3 regions of the Paenibacillus sp. sgz302190 genome follow, and region 1 is predicted to be linked to each of the others. Evidence: riboswitches for the same ligand, from Rfam matches in the RefSeq annotation. Region 1 holds a riboswitch; each other region holds the start of a gene.

Region 1 (6,032 bases):
AGATGTTGATTCCTTTGCCCTCGGTCTGTTTGAGCAGTTCCTCCAGCGCATAAAGGTTGTGCCCGGTTACGACGATCGCATGGCCCTCGATTTTGTTCTGGGACACCGTGACGGGCTGGGGAATTCCAAAATGCGTCGTATGCGCGCGATCCAGAACGTCCATGATCCTTACGGCCGCGGAACCGACTTTCATCGCCATGTCGATATGCTCCTGGAGGTTGAAATTGGAGTTGGTCAAAGTCATGTAGAGCGCTTCATGTGTGATGCGGTCTACCTCGGGGTCGCTGTAGCCCAATTGGCGTGCGTGCGTGGCATAAGCGGCGATACCTTTTAACGCAAAAATCATCGTGTCCTGCAGGCTGGCGATATTTTCATCTTTTCCGCAGACGCCGACTACTTTGCAGCCGCCTGTCGGGGTTTGCTCGCATTGGTAACAAAACATAGATGAATCCCTCCGTTTCATTGTCCAGTTTTCATACACAGATTAACAGGTCTGCGGAAAAAGGTATGTGATCGCAATCACAGACAGTTAAAATGCTCACACTCAGCCGAATCAAACACGAAGGACAAAAATATTCAATTTCAGACAAAATAGACAAGAGCATGCAAGAAATCTGGCAATTGCATGCTCTATAATAGGGACATTCACCGGGGATGGCCGTTATTTCCCCGCAAGCTCGCGGTAGCGCAGGGGCGGCATGCCCGCAATGGATTTGAACGTTTTGTTAAAATGGGAAATGTGCTCAAACCCGACCTGCTCCGCAATCGTCTGGACTTTGCTCCGGGTCGTCTGCAGCAGCTTTTGCGCTTCGCGGATGCGCACAACCCGGACGTATTCGCTAAAATGGAAGCCCGTCAGTTTCAGAAAAATGCGGCTTAAATATGCGGGGCTAATATAAAATTGTTTTGCGGCAAGCTCCAGGGTAATCGGCTCTTTGTAATGGGTATTGATGTAGGAGGCGATCTCCGTCACCTTCTGGTGCATCGGATGGCCGCCGCCCGGAGGCTCGCTGCCTGACCCGCAGGAGCGGTGAATCCGGATCAGCAGTTCGGTCAGCAGCTGCCGCACACAGGAAACGTAAAGCGCCGGCCGCTCCCTGCATTCGGCCAACATTTGCTGGAGCAAGCGCTCGACGGCCTGCTGCTCTTTGAGCGGCAAGCGGATTAAAGCGGACTCGCAAAAAGGCGGCAGTTCGAGCAGCGGAGGTTCGGTCGGAGCTATGAAATCGGGCGCGAATTCGATCAGCACCCGCTCGAATTTTTCGACGCTTGAGCTTGACGTAGCGTGAAGGTCGTTCGGCACGACAACGATCAAGTCCCCTTTTTGCACGGTGTATACTTTGCCGTTTATAAAATAGACGCGCTGGCCGTCCAACAAGTAATATAATTCGTAAAACGGATGAGCATGAGGGCGGGGCATGGCGAAATAGCCTTTGCGCTGCAGCTGCTGAATGGCAAAGGATGAATCGCCGATATGGTATTTCGGTTCGGTCCGGCTGCTCATGGAAGTCCCTCTCTTTGCAGGAAGCGTATATGCAAATTTTAGCATATTTTGAAAGCGGAAGGCGCGAAATCGAAAAGCGGAAGGCCGAATCCGGCCTTGGATAAAGGAGATGGCTGCGGAATGTGGAGCCCTGACGATTTTTTGGCAAAGCTTTATGCGCAAACGGTGGAAAACAGCCTGGACCGCGCCGGCGGGACTATGCCCGACGGGGCCGGGCGCGAGGAGCTCAGGCGCCGGCTCGCCGATGCGCTGGGGGCCTGGCCCGAGCGCCGGGCGGCGCTGGAGCCCGAACTGCTCGACACGTTCGAGCATGAAGGACTTACCGTCGAGAAGCTCGCTTACTCGACGTACGAAGGGCTGCGGATACCGGCGTATGCGCTGTATCCGTCAGGCGGGGGCGGCAAGCTGCCGGCGGTGCTTGCCTGCCACGGACACGGCCCGGGCCATCGGGCCGCGCTCGGCATGAATCCCGACGGCAGCTTCGCTGACGATCCCGGGATTCACAACAAGTTCGCCGTCCGGCTGGCCCGCCGGGGGCTGTTCGTGCTCGTCCCCGAAATCATCGGCTTCGGGGACCGGAGATTGCAGGCCGGCGTGGAGGCCGATCCGTCGGCCAAAGATTCCAGCTGCCTGCCGATTGCGCTGCAGCTGCTCATGTGCGGGATGACCATCGCCGGATTCCGCGCATTCGAAGCGACGCGCGCGCTCGACTATTTGGCCGCGCGGGAGGAAGTCGACCCGGAGCGGATCGGGGTCATCGGCTTTTCCGGCGGCGGCCTGGTCGCATCTTTGACCGCTGCTTTGGATGAGCGCATCCGCGCCGCCGTAATTTGCGGATATGCGAATACGTACCTGGGGAGCATTTTGGATCGGCCGCACTGCATCGACAACTATATTCCCGGCATCCTGCGGATTGCCGAGCAGCCGGAATTGCTCGGGTTGATCGCTCCGAGGCCTTTGTTTATCGAGTCCGGGGATCAGGACCGGGTATTTCCGGTTGGAACGACGGAAGAAGCCATTGTGCGGCTGACCCGGATTTACCGCAGTCTTGGAGCGGAGGACCGGCTCGCTGCCGACATATTCCCGGGCAAGCATGAAATTTCCGGAAGAACATCATTCGACTGGCTGAAGGCGCAGCTTTCCTGAGCGGAGAGGAGACAAACCTTTTTTATGAGACATATCACGGTTTCGCAAGACGGCAGCGGGGACTTCACCGGCATTCAGGAGGCGATAGACGCCGTCCGCGTGCTTCCTCTGGAGCCTGTTACGATCTATGTCAAAAATGGAACTTATCGCGAAAAATTGCTCATTCCCGACAATAAGCCGGACATCGCACTGATCGGCGAGAGCCGCGAAGGGACGATTATCGCTTACGGCGATTACGCCAGGATGACGGGGCCGGACGGCAAAGAAATAGGAACGTTCCGCACCGCCGTTTTGAAGGTGGAGGCCGACGATTTTCGCATGGAAAATTTGACGGTGCAAAACACCGCGGGCTATGGCCCGGAAATCGCGCAGGCCGTTGCTTTGTACGCTTCCGGCGACCGTCAGGTTTACCGCAGCGTCAGGCTGCTCGGCAATCAGGACACTTTGTATACGAGCCGGGGGCGGCATTATTTTGCCGGTTGCTATATCGAAGGGCATGTCGACTTTATTTTCGGATCGGCTGCGGCATGTTTCGAATCGTGTGAAATCCGCAGTTTGCGCGGAGGCTATATCACGGCCGCTTCGACGCCGCGGGGCGCGGAGTTCGGCTACGTCTTTTTGAACTGCCGTCTGACCGGAGCGCAGGAGGAAGAGTCGGTCTACCTCGGCAGGCCCTGGAGAGCGTGGGCGCATACCGCGTTTATCAACACATGGATGGGGCCGCACATCTATTCGGCGGGTTGGGACAATTGGGACAATCCCGACAATGAAAGCACGGCCCGCTATACGGAGTACGGCAGCACCGGCCCCGGTGCGCGCGATGCCGCCGGCCGCGCCGGCTGGGCGAAGGCTTTAACGGAAGCGGAAGCGCTGCAGCTTGATGCACGGAGCGTTCTGGCCGGCCATGACGGCTGGGACCCGACGGAGAGCGGAGAAGGCGCTGCAAGGCGGGCGTGAAACATTCTCGCGCGGCCGTCTATGCGGAACGCGAATCCGTGTGATAAACTGTACGTAGCAGTAATCGTCATGTGTGACTGGCGTAACGTGGGCAACCACGAGGGAGCACATGGCTTATAGCCGTACGCCTGGGCAAAGTATTTGGTGAGCAATGGACCAAGTACTTTTTTTGCATGTTCATCCGATTATGGAGAGGGGAACGAACGTAAATGGGTTTGCTGCTTAAATCGAAGCCGTTAGCCGATCAAATCTCGCACTCTATCGCCGCCGAAGTCGGCAACTGGAAGGAGCGGGGCGTTCAACCGGCGATAGCCGCCATTTTGGTGCAGGGCGATCCGGCTTCCGCGTACTACGCCAAAGCAAAGGAAAAGCTGGCTGCCAAACTCGGGGTTGCCTTTCATTTGATGGAATTTGAGGCGCAAGTGAGCGAACAGCGCCTTCTTGAGGAGATCGAGCGGTTAAACGGGGACCCGGCCGTGCACGGAATCATGCTCGAGCTCCCCGTTCCCGGGCACATCCGCGTGCAAAAGCTGTCCGATGCCATCGCTCCGGCCAAAGATGTCGACGGCATATCTTCGGCGAACAAATTGGCGTGCATGACGGGAGAAAGCGGGTTGTACCCGGCGACGCCCCAGTCGTGCATCCGCATTTTGAAACATTACGGATACCGGCTTCAGGGGGCGCATGTCGTTCTGATCGGGCGGGGAGAAACGGTAGGGCGGCCGCTGATGCAGCTGCTGCTACGCGAAAATGCCACCGTAACCGTCTGTCATTCCTATACCGCGAATTTATCCGGCCATATCGCTCAAGCCGACATTTTGATTACGGCCGCAGGCAAAGCAGGCCTGGTGACCCCGGGCATGGTGCATGACGAATTGGTCGTCATCGATGCGGGAATCAATGAAACGGAGGCTGGAATTGCAGGCGACGCCAGCCCCGGCATTTGGGAAGCGGTGAAAGCCGCGACACCGGTTCCGGGCGGAGTAGGCACGCTGACGACCGTCATTTTGTTCGAAAATTTATTAAAAGCAATGGAACTGCAGTCCATCGGGCGGGGGGATGCAAATGAAAGTTTTTGACCGGAAGATTCGCCAATTTCTGGAGGAAGCAGGCTCAAGCTCGCCTGTGCCGGGCGGTGGCAGCGTTGCGGCGCTGTCCGCGGCTTTGGGCGCTTCCATGGGGTCCATGGTAGCCAATCTTACGGCAGGACCCAAATATGAAGCGGTCCGGGAATCGATGACGGCGGCCGTGGAGCGGATGAAATCGGCGATAGCCGAGTTCGAAACTCTGCTGGAACAAGACATGGACGCATTTCACGGATTCATGGCGGCACTCGCGCTGCCCAAAGGGACCGGCGCCGAGAAGGAAGCACGCTCGCTTGCCGTGCAGGATGCCGCGGCCCAGGCCGCCGCTGTGCCGCTCGCTCTTTTGAGACGGAGCTATGACATGATGGTTGCCTTGGACGAGATCATTCATCTGGCAAACAAAAATGTCATATCCGACCTCGGCATTGCCCTCATTATGCTGGAAGCGGCCATTCAATCCGCCTGGATTACGGCAGAAATCAATCTGGGCAGCATGCAAACCGGGCTCGAGCAGGTTTATCGGGCCGAGGGCCTGGAACTGCTGGACAAAGCCGGGCAGTTGAAGCTGAACGCTTTGCGGAAAGTAAGGGAAAGAATGAGTTAGGCAAGCCAGGCGGCCGTATGGCAGAGAAAAAGAGTTACCCCTGAGCGGGATGAAGCGCCCGGGGGTAACTCTTTGTGTTATGTCAGGTCAAGGAGGAAATCGCCGATGCTGCTTGATCTTTGATTCACGCAGAAATAGCCTCCTCGTTTGGTATCGTAATGATGAATTTCGTTCCGAACCCTTTTTGCGTGGTGACCTCCAATTGTCCGCCCGCATGCAAGATTCTGCTCCTCATTTGTTCGATTCCCAATCCCGATGAGTCGATCTCCTTCCGACGCACTTTGTTGTCTTCAAACCCCACACCATCATCCTCATAGATCAAATAAAAGCTATTGTGCGCTTCCGTTATCAGAAAAGTGACTTTGGAAGCCTGGGAATGCTTTTTCGCATTGTTGAGCAGCTCCTGAGCGATTCGGAAAATATGCCGTTTCGTCGGCAAATCTTTGGCTTCAATGGCAGCAGCCTGCTCAGCAATGAATTCAAGTTGAAAAGGAGCGGTAAAAGCTTCCTTCTTCATGTACATCGTCAGCGTTTGAATCAAACCAATCTCTTTAAGCAAATGGGGATTTAACTCAAAACAGCTTTGGCGCAAACTGGCATTGATCAATTCCACGAAATTAATCATATTGTCGAGCTGTTCCCGATCTTCTTCGGGCGTAGTATACTTTTCCGACAGGATGGTTAACTTTCTTTTCAGAAAGAAAAGGTCCTGCATCGTCGTATCATGAAGATCGGC
Region 2 (6,032 bases), on a different contig from region 1:
GAGCAGCAGTTCGATAGCCGCCGTGTTGAAGCCGATGCCGTGATTCAGGGATTGCACCTGATGGCGTTCGTAGACGCCGCGAATGGCCAGCATGCCCATCAAAATTTGAATGTCCGTAATTTGCCGAGGATCGCGCGTAAACAACGCCTCCAGCGGATAAGGCTTGTCGGCGGGGACGACGACGTCGACCCAGGAAGCCGGAATATCGACGCGCGGCAGCTCATCGACGATCTCGTTGACCTGCACGATCACGATCCCGTTACGGAAGGCCGCCGCTTCGACTATCGCCGGCGTCTCTTCCGTATTCGGCCCCGTGTACAGGTTTCCGTGCCGGTCCGCCTTGTCCGCAGCGACGAGCGCAACGTCGGGAATGAGGTCGACGAACATGCGGGCGTACAGCTCCAAATAAGTATGGATCGCGCCGATTTCCAACTTGCCGTCCTCGACCATTTGGGACATGCGCAGGCTCTGCGGCCCCGAAAAGGAAAAATCGACTTTCCGGGCAATGCCATATTCGAAAATATCGAGGTGCTCGCGCCGCGAGATGCTGGATATGAGCATGTGCAGGCCGTGGATTTTGCCGGGATCGACTTTGGCAAGCGCTTCGGACAAAAACGCGGCTTGCTTCTGATTGTTTCCTTCCAGCACGACCCTGTCGCCAGGCAAAATCAGCGCTTCGAGCGCTTCCACGATGCTGCCTGTCGGCAGCAGTCGCCCTTCCATCAGCCGGCTTGCCTGCCGCAGCCTCCGCGCTTTTTCGTCGCGCCGCGTCGTCCAGGAGCGCGCCGCTTGCGCATGTATCGTTTGATTCATACCGCATCCTCCTCGTTCGGGGTACTAGGAGTCTGACCGACATCGGACAGACTCCTGTATGTGTATCCTTTTGAAAATAGTATACAGGTAGTCTATACATATCGGATAATATATAATTATGTATAAGAATTATATTCAATATCGAATAGATGAGGGGTTGCCATGGAGCTGCTTCAGCTAAAATATTTTCAAACCGTCGCCAGGCTGGAGCATATGACGAAGGCGGCGGCGGAGCTTCGCATTCCGCAGCCTGCGCTGAGCAAAATGATTTCCGCGCTGGAGAAAGATTTGGATGTCAAACTGTTCGACCGCACCGGAAAATATATTCGTTTGAACGCATATGGCAAAGCGTTCCTCCGAAAAGTGGACACCGCCATCGCGGCTTTGGAGGACGGGAAGAGGGAGATTCGGGATATGTCGGGGGAGACCGGCGGCAGCATCGAGCTTGCCGTTCTGGTCGGCTCGCACCTGCTGCCGGATTTGCTCGCTTCCTTCCGGCTAAAGCATCCGCAAATCGGCTTTCACTTGCTGCAGCATGCTTCCCTCGCGGCGATGCGCTCCGATTTCGATCTGTGCCTGTCCTCTTCGCCCGTGCCCATTCAAGGCGTGGAGAGCAGAGCGCTGCTTACGGAGGAAATTTTTCTTGCGGTGCCCTGCGGCCACCGGCTGGAAAGCCGCGGAAAAATCCGGCTGAGCGAAGCGGCGGACGAGGGGTTCGTCAGCCTGCGGCCGGGCAAAAACTTGCGGGAAACGGCGGACGCGCTGTGCCGGCAGGCGGGATTTGCCCCCCGCATCATTTTCGAAAGCGACGACCCTGCGACGGTCCGCGGATTGATTCGGGCCGGACAAGGCGTCGGCTTCATCCCTTCCGTGACCTGGGGAGGAGCGACCGGCTCGGCCGTCGAGCTGCTTCGGATCGAAGAGCCGAGATGCGAACGCACGATTTGGCTGTCGTGGTCCAAAGACAAGTATCTCACCGAAGCTGCGGCAAGATTCCGCGAATTTACAGCGGACTATTTCAGACAGATGGCGCAGAGAGAACCGGCTGGCCGGCAGGGGACGAGAGCGGATTTTTGAAAATAGGTTGTAATTATCTGAAATTTCTGATATGAATAGTTCATCGAAATTTTTGGGCGTGTTACTGGCGTAAACGTGGAGTACCACGAGGGAGCACAGCCTTTATAAGCCGTACGCCTGGGCAAAGTATTCGGTCATTGACCGGATGCTTTTTTTATTATTTTCAGGGGAGATGAGCCTATGGAGCAGGTACGGCAGGCAAGAAACGTAGCGATATTGATTTTTGAGGGGGTTGAAGTGCTGGATTTTGCGGGCCCGTTCGAAGTGTTTACAACAGGAAGCGGCAGAGGGAAAGACTTCCGGGTCTATACGGTGGCCGAACAGGAGGGACCCGTTGCCGCATCGGGCGGCTTGAGCGTTACCCCGGGGTATACGATCCGCAATTGTCCGCCTCCTGATATTTTGCTCGTACCCGGCGGCCGGGGGGCGCGAAAAGAAATGCATAACGAGACGCTTACCGATTGGATTCGCGAGGCGTCGCGTCAAGCGGAGCTTGTTTTGTCGGTGTGCACCGGGGCTTTAATTTTAGCCAAAGCGAACCTATTGGAAGGATTGAAGCTTACGACGCACCGTCTGGCAATGGACGAATTGCGGGAAGCGGCCCCGAAATCGTCGCAAATATTGGAAGATGTCCGGTATGTGGATAACGGAAAAATAATTTTGTCCGCCGGTGTATCTGCGGGGATCGATATGTCTTTGTACGTTGTAAGCAAGCTGCTTGGAGAAGAAAGACGCCGGGAAACGGCAAACATCATGGAGTGGCAGTAAACCCCCGAAAATCAGCTTGTGGATAAAGTGGCAGGTTAGAGGAACCGGAGGTGGTACAGCCGATCTTCCACAATCCGCGCCTCCCCTGCACGGGTTGTGGCGCTGAAGTGGACACGCCTCTTCTGTTCTGGCTGAGGATCTGGAGCGGGTGGCATGGCGACTCCGCAAGTAGAAAGCCTGCAAAAGTGCAGGCTTTTTCTGCAAAAGTGGTACATTTTGGAGAAAAGCCTGCGATTGTGCAGGAATTTTCGATTGAAACGGGCCTGGGCTCATGTTCGCGGCGAAAAGCCTGCACAATTGCAGGAATTTTTCGTGGACGGCGCATTCGTTGAGCAAAAACTGCACTTTTGCAGGTTTTCTTCGGGCAACGAGGCAGATTGTGCGGTCGGCGCTGACGTGTGGGTTTCTGGACAGCCTGGATAGTGCGGCAATTTCAGTAAAACCGAGTCAGAGCCCCTGTATCCGATGAAAAGCCTGACATTTGCAGAAATGTTCCTTTACCGGCACAGCACTTTCACTAATTTCCCCCTACGCTGCCAGACAAGATGACTGCCGGCTCCGGCCGTGTGCGTTTATGCCTTTTATCATCATGGGTGCCGCCCAGCAGCACGGAGGCTCTTACAGGCATATCCTGCGCAACCAGGCAGGATATGCCGCCGGCTCCGGCCTTGCGCTTTTGCGCCGCCCAGCGGCACGGAGGCTTCCCTCACCACCCGCGGGGTGGTTTTTTTATTTTGAAAACGCTAAACAAATTTTCCGCTTTATAGGCTATAATAGATGGCATGGCAACAACATATCGAAATATTCGCTCTCAAGCGGAGGAGAGACTGGCTAACGATGGCTAACAGCGTGCTTCAAAAATTAGGCTTGCACATGACCCCGGAGACGAAATACAACTTTTACTGCGATTTCGGCGCCGGCACTTTATTCAGTCTCTTTAATGTCGTTTTCAATCAGTTTTATATTCCGATTGCGATCCGGCAAGGGGCGACCAACCTGGAGGTCGGCATTTTGGCTGCCGCTCCGGCGATCGGCCTGCTGTTTTCGCCGATTTGGGCGTCGCGGATCGAGCAGTCGAGCCCCAAGCCGTTTGTCATCCTTCCGAGTTTGATCGGGAGGCTGCTTCTGTTGTTTCCGGCTTTTTTCGGGCATCCGACAGTGTATGTGGTGACCGCCATCGTCTTTCAGCTTTTAATGGGCATACAGGCGCCGGCTTACGCTGCGCTGGTGACGCGCATGTACCAGCCGGATTTGCGGGGCAGGCTGATGGGCTACGTTCGCGTCGCGATGGGGGCGCTGATGATTCCGCTCGCTTATTTTATCGGCTTCTGGACGGACAAGTCGGGGCCGAGCGGGCCGCTGATCGTTTCCGCCGTAACCGGGGTGCTGTCCATTCTTTCCCTGGCCCGGGTCAAGGAAATAGGCCCGGTCAAAAAGCGCCCTCCGCGCAGCTCGTCCATCCGGGAGCAGTTCAAGCTGGTGAAGGAACACCGGGAGCTGCTTTATTTTTTCGGGGCGACGATGCTTGCCGGTTTCGGCAATATTTTGGCCAGCCCGCTGTACCAGATCATCCAGGTCAAGACGCTGCATTTGAACAATACGGAGATCGGCATTGCGCGGATTTCGTACTATACATGCCTGCTGCTGGCTTATTTTATCGTCGGGTGGGCGATCGACCGGTTCAGCCCCAAGCAGACGCTCGTTTACGGGCTCGGAGCTTACACGGTCGTGCCGCTGCTGTACGGGATTTTCGGCAACTATCCTGCGGTCATTATCGGCAGCGGCATCCAGGGGATCGGCGACGCGATCTGGGATATCGGCATTCTCGCTTACGTATTTCGGGTCACGCCGGGGCGGGAGGCGGTCGTGTTCGGCATGCATTTGATGCTTTTCGGCATTCGCGGGACGATCGCTCCGTTACTCAGCACGGGGCTGTCGAGCCAGGTGCCCGTCGCCGGGCTGTTGATAGCGTCATCGGTTTGCGGATGTATCGGCACCATCATTTTTTTGCTGCAAAAAGGGGACAAGGCGTCCGTCGAATCCGGAATCGCCAAAAATATGTAACACAGCAGCGGAGATCCGGCAGTCATGCCCGGGTCTCTTTTTTATTTGTATTTACATAATCTATACAATGCATATTCGCCGAATCGCGACGGGAATCCATTATAATGTTCATAAAAAGCCTGATTGCTCAAGGGGTATGGAACATGCGGCGGAAGCATCGATTCAAAAGTCTTTTCAGCGGATGGAAAATGCTCGTCTTCGTTACGGTCTCCTACACGGTTCTGTTTCTGATTGCCTCGCAGGGCTACATTATTGGCAAACAATCGACAACGACAATCGAAAAACAATACAACCAAATTATTTTCGACAAAATGGACGGGCTATCCGTAAATATTATTAATTACTTGAACTATATCGACGATTTTGCCCGCACCTTGTCGCTCAAACCGGACCTGATCGGCAAAATCCGGCAGGACCAGGATGTGCCCAAAGAAGAAATCGAGGGATATTTGAATTTTTTTCGCCTGCGCCTTCCTTTGTATATTCAAATTTTGACCGACCGGAATCGCGTGTTCGCGTATCCGCCTATCGATCCGGAAGAAGAGGAGAAATTCAGGCAAACGCTCGCTTCGTTTCCGTGGTATGGGTCGCGCGCTTATTTGAACAACAGCTTTATCAATGCCGACGTAACCGCCGATTTTCATTACAGCGCCTTTCCGCATGCTCTGTACATCAGCAAAAATTTGCTCCAGGACGACCGTTCGCTCGGAACTTTAACCGTCAAGCTGAACGGCTCGGCCATCGAAACGCTGCTCGATACCGTGCGCATCAACCCGCTCAACGCGGTGCTGATTATTTCGTCGGACGGCAAGGTGCTGTTTGAAAATAACCGGTCGGCGGCGGAAATTTCCGGCTATCTGAAATCGCTCGACAGGAAAAGCATCGACGAATTGATCCGCAAAAACGGCGAGGAATCGGGCTCCGGCACAATCCGCATAGAGGGTCAGGACTACTACTATATTTACAAGCAAATTCCTTCGACGGCATGGCAGACGCTCTCGATCATACCCCTAGGTTCCCTGCAGGCCGAAAGCAGCAGCGTATGGCAGACGACCGTCATTACGACGGCTTTTTCCGTGCTGCTGCTGGCAACGTTCGGTTATTTTTTGTACGCGAAGCTCTTGCTCCCTGTCAAACGGATGTCCGGCATCATACGCATTGCGGGAAAAGGCGATACTCCGGCGCGCTACGAATACGAAGGATTCAAGGAGCTTGAGACGCTGAATCAGGGGATTTACCAATTTTTCAACCAGATTCAGACGCAAATTCAAATGATCAAGACGGGCGAAAGCGAGAAAAGAAGGCTGGAG
Region 3 (6,032 bases), on a different contig from region 1:
AATCGTAGTCGGGCTTGATTTTGAAAAGATCCAGCACTTGATCCAGAATCTCGCGGTGCTGCGCCGTTACGCACACGAGCGATTCGATATGTTCCGGATGCTTCTGCAGCTCCAGAACGAGCGGAGCCATTTTGATAGCCTCAGGTCTGGTGCCAAAAATCGTAATGACTTTCAAGCGTTTCATCGGTCTCTGTCTCCCTTTTGCTTATTTAGTCCCGAACAACCGGTCGCCTGCGTCTCCCAAGCCAGGCACGATGTAGCCGTGATCGTTCAAATAATCATCGACGGCGGCCACATAAATATCGACGTTCGGATGTTCGTTTTGCACGGCTTTAATCCCTTCCGGCGCCGCAATCAGGCACATCAGCTTGATTTGGGTGCAGCCTCTGCGCTTCAACACGTCGATAGCCGCATTGGCCGACCCGCCAGTAGCCAGCATCGGATCGATCACGATCAGCTCCCGCTCCTGGACGTCCGTCGGAAGCTTCACATAGTATTCGACAGGTTGAAGCGTATCCGGATCACGATAAAGTCCGATATGTCCGACTTTCGCCGCAGGAATCAGCTTGAGAATGCCGTCCACCATCCCGAGACCCGCCCGCAAAATCGGAATAAGACCGAGCATCCTCCCGGAAATGATGCGGCAATCGGCAGTCGTAACAGGCGTCTTCACTTGAATATGTTCAAGCGGAATATCTCTAGTAATCTCATAAGCCATTAAAGTGGCCACTTCATCAACGAGTTCGCGAAAATCTTTTGTTTTCGTATTTTCATCACGAATGTAGGTAAGTTTGTGTTGAATAAGCGGATGATCGCAGATGAATACTTTTCCCATGGGTTTCCTCCTAAGCGTTTTGCACGGCAAAACCTGCTTTGTAAGCGCGTATATCGACAATTACGCAAATCTTGTCTATTATATCATATGTTATCCAACTTATCTTCTGAAAAACCATTGGAACATTTCACAAATTTAATAAAAGAAAACAGGCAATTCGTCCCCCGCCGAGCTTCCGGTTCGGGTTGCGGTGCTGGCGTGGGCCGCGTTACTCCCTCCACCGGTTGCGGTGCTGGAGTGGAGGGCACAAGGCGGCTTGGCAGAGAAAATGCCTGCAAAAATGCAGGTTTTTTCCGCATAAATGGTTCGTTTTGGCGAAAAGCCTGCGAAAGTGCAGGAATTTTCGATAAAAATGAACCAGAGCCCCTGTTCGCGGCGAAAAGCCTGCACAATTGCAGGAATTTTTCGTCACCGGCGTTTCTACCGAGCAAAAACTGTACTTTTGCAGGTTTTCCTCATACTAACAAGCAGATTGTGCGACCGGCTCTGGCGTGCAGGTTTCCGGGCATCATCAAAGAGCAAGTAGACCCGATTATTTTCATTCTTTAGGGTGACTTCTACGGCGTCCTGAGGGTTTGGGCAGGTTTTGCGGAGCACTCCGCCCCCGTAAACTTAAAAAAACCGACCCCGGCATCATCCGGAGTCGGTCGTTGCAGATCAAAATCAATTAATAGCTCAAACCTGGATAAAGCGGATATTGCGCCGTCAAATCCTTCACGATGCCGCGAGCTTGTTCGAGCGTCGCTTCGTCTTTAGGATTTTTAAGCGTAAGCGCGATGACTTTCGCGATCGTTTTCATCGCTTCTTCGCCCATGCCGCGGGAAGTCGCCGCAGGCGTGCCAACGCGGATGCCGCTTGTGATGAACGGGCTTGTCGGATCGAAAGGAATGGCATTTTTGTTCGCCGTAATGCCGATTTCGTCCAAAACATGCTCCGCGTCTTTACCGGTAATGTTCAGGCTGCGCAGATCGATCAGCATCAAATGGTTGTCGGTTCCGCCGGAAACGAGCTCGATGCCTTCCGCTTGCAGAGCTTCGGCCAGCGTTTTCGCGTTGTTGATGACGTTTTGCGCGTAAGTTTTGAATTCAGGCTGCAGCGCTTCGCCGAAAGATACGGCTTTTGCCGCGATCGTGTGCATCAAAGGTCCGCCCTGGGTGCCCGGGAATACGGCTTTGTCAATGGCGGCCGCCCACGACTTGCGGGTCAATATCATGCCGCCGCGGGGACCGCGAAGCGTTTTGTGCGTCGTAGTCGTTACGAAATGGGCGTGCGGCACCGGATTCGGATGCAAGCCTGCGGCAATCAGACCGGCGATGTGCGCCATGTCTACGAAGAACAATGCGCCTACGTCGTTCGCGATGGAAGCCAGCGCTTCAAAATCGATAATGCGCGAATATGCGCTCGCGCCGGCAACGAGCATGCGTGGCTTATGCTTGAATGCCGCTTTGCGGACTTCGTCGTAATCGATGCGGCCGTCTTTTTCGCTGACGCCGTAAGCGACGAAATTGTACAAAATGCCGGAAGCGTTCACCGGGCTGCCGTGCGTCAAATGACCGCCATGTGCCAGGTTCATGCCGAGAACAGTGTCTCCATGACTCAATGCGGCCAAATAAACGGCCATGTTCGCTTGCGCGCCTGAATGAGGCTGTACGTTCGCATGCTCGGCGCCAAACAGCTCTTTGGCGCGGTCGCGCGCGATATCTTCCACGATATCGACGTATTCACAGCCGCCGTAGTATCTTTTGCCCGGATAGCCTTCCGCGTATTTGTTCGTCAGAACCGTACCCATAGCTTCCATAACGGCTTCGCTGACGATGTTTTCGGATGCGATAAGCTCGATTTTGTCGCGTTGACGGCCCAGTTCCAAGTTCATCGCTTCTGCGATTTTCGGATCTTGCTTGCTTAAAAAGTTAGTAGACATGTTCAGTTCCTCCCTGGTCTTCTTTGTATTTAAACGTACAAACGCAGCGAAACTAACAATCCGCTTTCGGAGACGCGGCAGCGTACTGTTGTTCGGCTGTCTCCTCCGAGTACACAGCCCGCATGCCGCCGATCAACTTCGGCCGCGTGTAAGCCATAGTCACATAGGCGTGGCCGATATTCCGCACCGGCGGACGAACCGGCACCGCGACACGGCGAAGGTGCATGCCGATGAGCGTGCTGCCGATATCGATCCCGGCGTGAGCCTCAATCGTCTCGACGACTACGGGCCGGGCAAAATGGCGGTACGCATAGGACGCCATCGCGCCCCCGGCTTTCGGCACCGGAATGACGGACACCGGCTCCAGACGGGGATACAGCGCGAGCACGTCTTCCTCCAGCACGAGCGCGCGGTTCAGATGCTCGCAGCATTGAAATGCCGCGTGCAGCCCGAATTCCCGGCACACGCGCCCGGCCGCTTGAAAGATCGGCTCCGCCGCGTCCAGCGTCCCGGATGTGCCGATGCGATGCCCGAGTATTTCGCTCGTGCTGGTGCCGATGACAAGCAGCTGTCCGGGCTTCAACCCCCCCGCCTGAACCAGCTCACGCAGATTGGCTTCAACGGCTTCAGCAATCGTAGGCAGAATGGAATCAGTCATCGGATTCCCTCCCGCGGCTTACGGATGAAGCGCGAAGCGCTCTTCGATCTTTTGAACTTTACCGATGCGGTTCTGGTGGCGAACGCCTTGCGAAAATTCCGTTTCCAGCCAAATTTTCACGATTTCTTCGGCAACGCCAGGCCCGATGACGCGCTCGCCCATAGCCAATACGTTCGTATCGTTATGCTCGCGGGTCGCTTTGGCGGAGAACAGATCGTGAACGAGCGCGCAGCGGATTCCGGGAACTTTGTTGGCGGCAATCGACATGCCGATGCCTGTCCCGCAAATCAGGATGCCTTTATCCACTTCCCCGGCAACTACTTTCTCGCATACTTCCAGCGCATAATCCGGGTAATCGACGGAATCCGCGCAGCTGCAGCCGAGATCCAAAACCTGGTGGCCTAATGATTCGATAAAAGGAATGATGACATCTTTCAAACGATACCCTGCATGATCCGCACCCAATGCAATTTTCATCGGTAAACGCTCCTTTAAAATTCATTTGTCCTTCCTATTATAGCCCATTACCCACCGGAAAACGAAAAAAAGAGCAGGACACGCGAAAGTACGCGCGTTGCTCTTTTGCCCAGGCGACCGGCCGTATAACCCGATGCTCCATTGTGGTTAACCCCACTCGTCGCCAGTTACATCGAGTCTCAATCAATACATCTATTTTATCGCATTCCGACGTGCCTGTAAAGGTGATATCCGCGGGGCGGGTTCGCGCAGGCAAGGCAAGCCGATTCCGCCGGATCCGCTCCAAACCCGCTTTTCTGGGAATCAGTCCTAAGGGCCCAGCAAATTCGATCCGTTCTGCCGCTCGCGCAGCTTTTGCACCAGCTTATCCAGACATTGTCCGATTTCCTCGGCCGTTGCCCGGTAAATGTCTATGGAACCGCCGAACGGGTCGGAAATATCGTAATCGGGAATGCTTCTTTCCAGCTGCAAATACCGGCTTCTTTCCTCGGATGAAACCGTCTGAGCCAGCGCTTGTTTGAGCTGAATCTCGGCTGTAAGCCGTTCCCGCTCCTCCAGCGCGCGCAGCACGTCCGGGCTATCCTCCACGTACTCCTTGAGCGTATAAATTTTATCTACGGCATCCGGAAAACGCTGAACAACCGAACGCTTGTGGCCGACCGTCATCGTCAAAATCAAATCCGCCCACTGCACCTCGGCCTGCCCAATAAAAAGAGAGCTGATCTTGTCCCGGAAACCCGCTTCTTTCAAAATCGCGTCGCTGTTGTGAGAAATGGCCCCTCCCGTAACAGCGGATACGCCGGCGGAACGGACCTCGGCCGCTAGCCCTTCTTTTTGCACCTTGACCCGCAGCAAGCCCTCGGCCAATGGACTGCGGCACGTATTTCCCGTACAGACAAAAAGTATTCGCAACATGATCCCCTCCTCCCCTTTATTGTATCACAGCAAAAATTTGATCCCAAATGCGAGCAAAATCAACCCGCCAAACGCCTCGCCGTACTCGCCGACCCAGTGTCCGACGCGTCTGCCTACGAGCAGGCCGCCAATCGACATCAGCGCTCCGAAGGCGCCGAATACAAGCACCGTCAGCACGATATCCGTAGCGAACATTCCCAGCGATACCCCCACCGAGAAAGAGTCTATACTTACGCTGAGCGCGAAAATAATAAGCCCCCACAAAGTACGGTGGTCGAAAGAGACGGCTTCCCCGCCGCGAAGCGAGCTGTATATCATATGGCACCCCAGCAAAGCCAGCAGGCAGCCCCCCGCAGCAGTAGCGACATGTCCCAGAAGAGAGCTGACGTAGTGCCCCATGAACATCCCCATTAAAGGCATAATAATATGGAAAATGCCGATAACGACGCTGATTTTGAGAATGTCGAGCAAGCGGACGCCCCTCATACCGATCCCTATCCCCAGGGAAAAAGCATCTAGTCCTAATGCAATCGCCATAATGATGATGGTAAGTAGCTGCCCAAGTGCAAAGGATGATGCGAGCATGCTGCAGTCCCCCTGTCCACGGTTTCTTTCCCAAGATATGCGGACAAACCGGGAATCATGCCAGCTATACTCGAACAAGCCGATGACCGGCCGCTTTGCGCAGACGATTCATAATCGCCTGGCCGATGCCGTCCTCCGGACAAGCCTCGGCATTAATATAACCAATGCCCTCTTCGTCAAAACGCCGCAAAGCGGCGTAAAGCTCCCGGGCGACCGTCTCTGGGCGAGACAAGCTGCCGCAGGCAATTACGAGATCGGCGCGATACTTTCCCGCATTTTCCTCATAGGTGAGGACGCCTGTCGACTCTCCCCGCTCCCGGGCAGCATCGATATCGCGCTGAATCCAGGCCGCCACATCATCCGGTGCGGCCCCTTGAACAATTTGCATACGGCCCTTCGGAGCGTAATGCGTGTATTTCATCCCCGGCGAACGCGGCGCTTCCGCTTCTTCGCTCCATGCTTCCTTCGCCGGTTCGTGCACTTGCACATCCGGCAGAACCGCCCGCAGCTGTTCCGCCGTCACGCCCCCCGGACGAAGAATGTACAGTTCGTTATCGACGATCTCGATAACCGTCGATTCCACCCCGACTCCCGTAGGCCCACCATCCAGCAAGCCGCCGATCCGGCCGTCCAGATCCTCC

Evidence for each region. A riboswitch is a leader RNA that binds a small molecule or an ion and turns the genes downstream of it on or off. The one in region 1 is predicted to bind ZMP and ZTP.
Region 2: it holds a riboswitch for ZMP and ZTP, as region 1 does, so the genes downstream of both, AC6RNO_RS29480 (DJ-1/PfpI family protein) here and AC6RNO_RS10020 (tetrahydrofolate dehydrogenase/cyclohydrolase catalytic domain-containing protein) in region 1, are expected to answer to the same signal.
Region 3: it holds a riboswitch for ZMP and ZTP, as region 1 does, so the genes downstream of both, rpiB (ribose 5-phosphate isomerase B) here and AC6RNO_RS10020 (tetrahydrofolate dehydrogenase/cyclohydrolase catalytic domain-containing protein) in region 1, are expected to answer to the same signal.

Annotation. Positions count from the first base shown of each region.
Region 1 is NZ_JBZYAO010000006.1:185,648-191,679, forward strand. Features, by position in the region: gene hcp (hydroxylamine reductase) at 1-442, opposite strand, end outside; gene AC6RNO_RS10005 (helix-turn-helix domain-containing protein) at 662-1,504, opposite strand; gene AC6RNO_RS10010 (acetylxylan esterase) at 1,625-2,650, shown strand; gene AC6RNO_RS10015 (pectinesterase family protein) at 2,675-3,607, shown strand; ZMP/ZTP riboswitch at 3,671-3,748, shown strand; gene AC6RNO_RS10020 (tetrahydrofolate dehydrogenase/cyclohydrolase catalytic domain-containing protein) at 3,817-4,686, shown strand; gene AC6RNO_RS10025 (cyclodeaminase/cyclohydrolase family protein) at 4,673-5,296, shown strand; gene AC6RNO_RS10030 (ATP-binding protein) at 5,421-6,032, opposite strand, start outside.
Region 2 is NZ_JBZYAO010000038.1:25,211-31,242, reverse strand. Features, by position in the region: gene mdcA (malonate decarboxylase subunit alpha) at 1-813, opposite strand, end outside; gene AC6RNO_RS29485 (LysR substrate-binding domain-containing protein) at 976-1,890, shown strand; ZMP/ZTP riboswitch at 1,941-2,020, shown strand; gene AC6RNO_RS29480 (DJ-1/PfpI family protein) at 2,071-2,658, shown strand; gene AC6RNO_RS29475 (MFS transporter) at 3,496-4,722, shown strand; gene AC6RNO_RS29470 (cache domain-containing sensor histidine kinase) at 4,827-6,032, shown strand, end outside.
Region 3 is NZ_JBZYAO010000042.1:14,964-20,995, reverse strand. Features, by position in the region: gene wecB (non-hydrolyzing UDP-N-acetylglucosamine 2-epimerase) at 1-184, opposite strand, end outside; gene upp (uracil phosphoribosyltransferase) at 206-835, opposite strand; gene AC6RNO_RS30750 (hypothetical protein) at 809-1,384, shown strand; gene glyA (serine hydroxymethyltransferase) at 1,503-2,756, opposite strand; gene AC6RNO_RS30740 (TIGR01440 family protein) at 2,809-3,414, opposite strand; gene rpiB (ribose 5-phosphate isomerase B) at 3,433-3,891, opposite strand; ZMP/ZTP riboswitch at 3,992-4,072, opposite strand; gene AC6RNO_RS30730 (arsenate reductase/protein-tyrosine-phosphatase family protein) at 4,201-4,806, opposite strand; gene AC6RNO_RS30725 (manganese efflux pump MntP) at 4,831-5,391, opposite strand; gene AC6RNO_RS30720 (L-threonylcarbamoyladenylate synthase) at 5,456-6,032, opposite strand, start outside.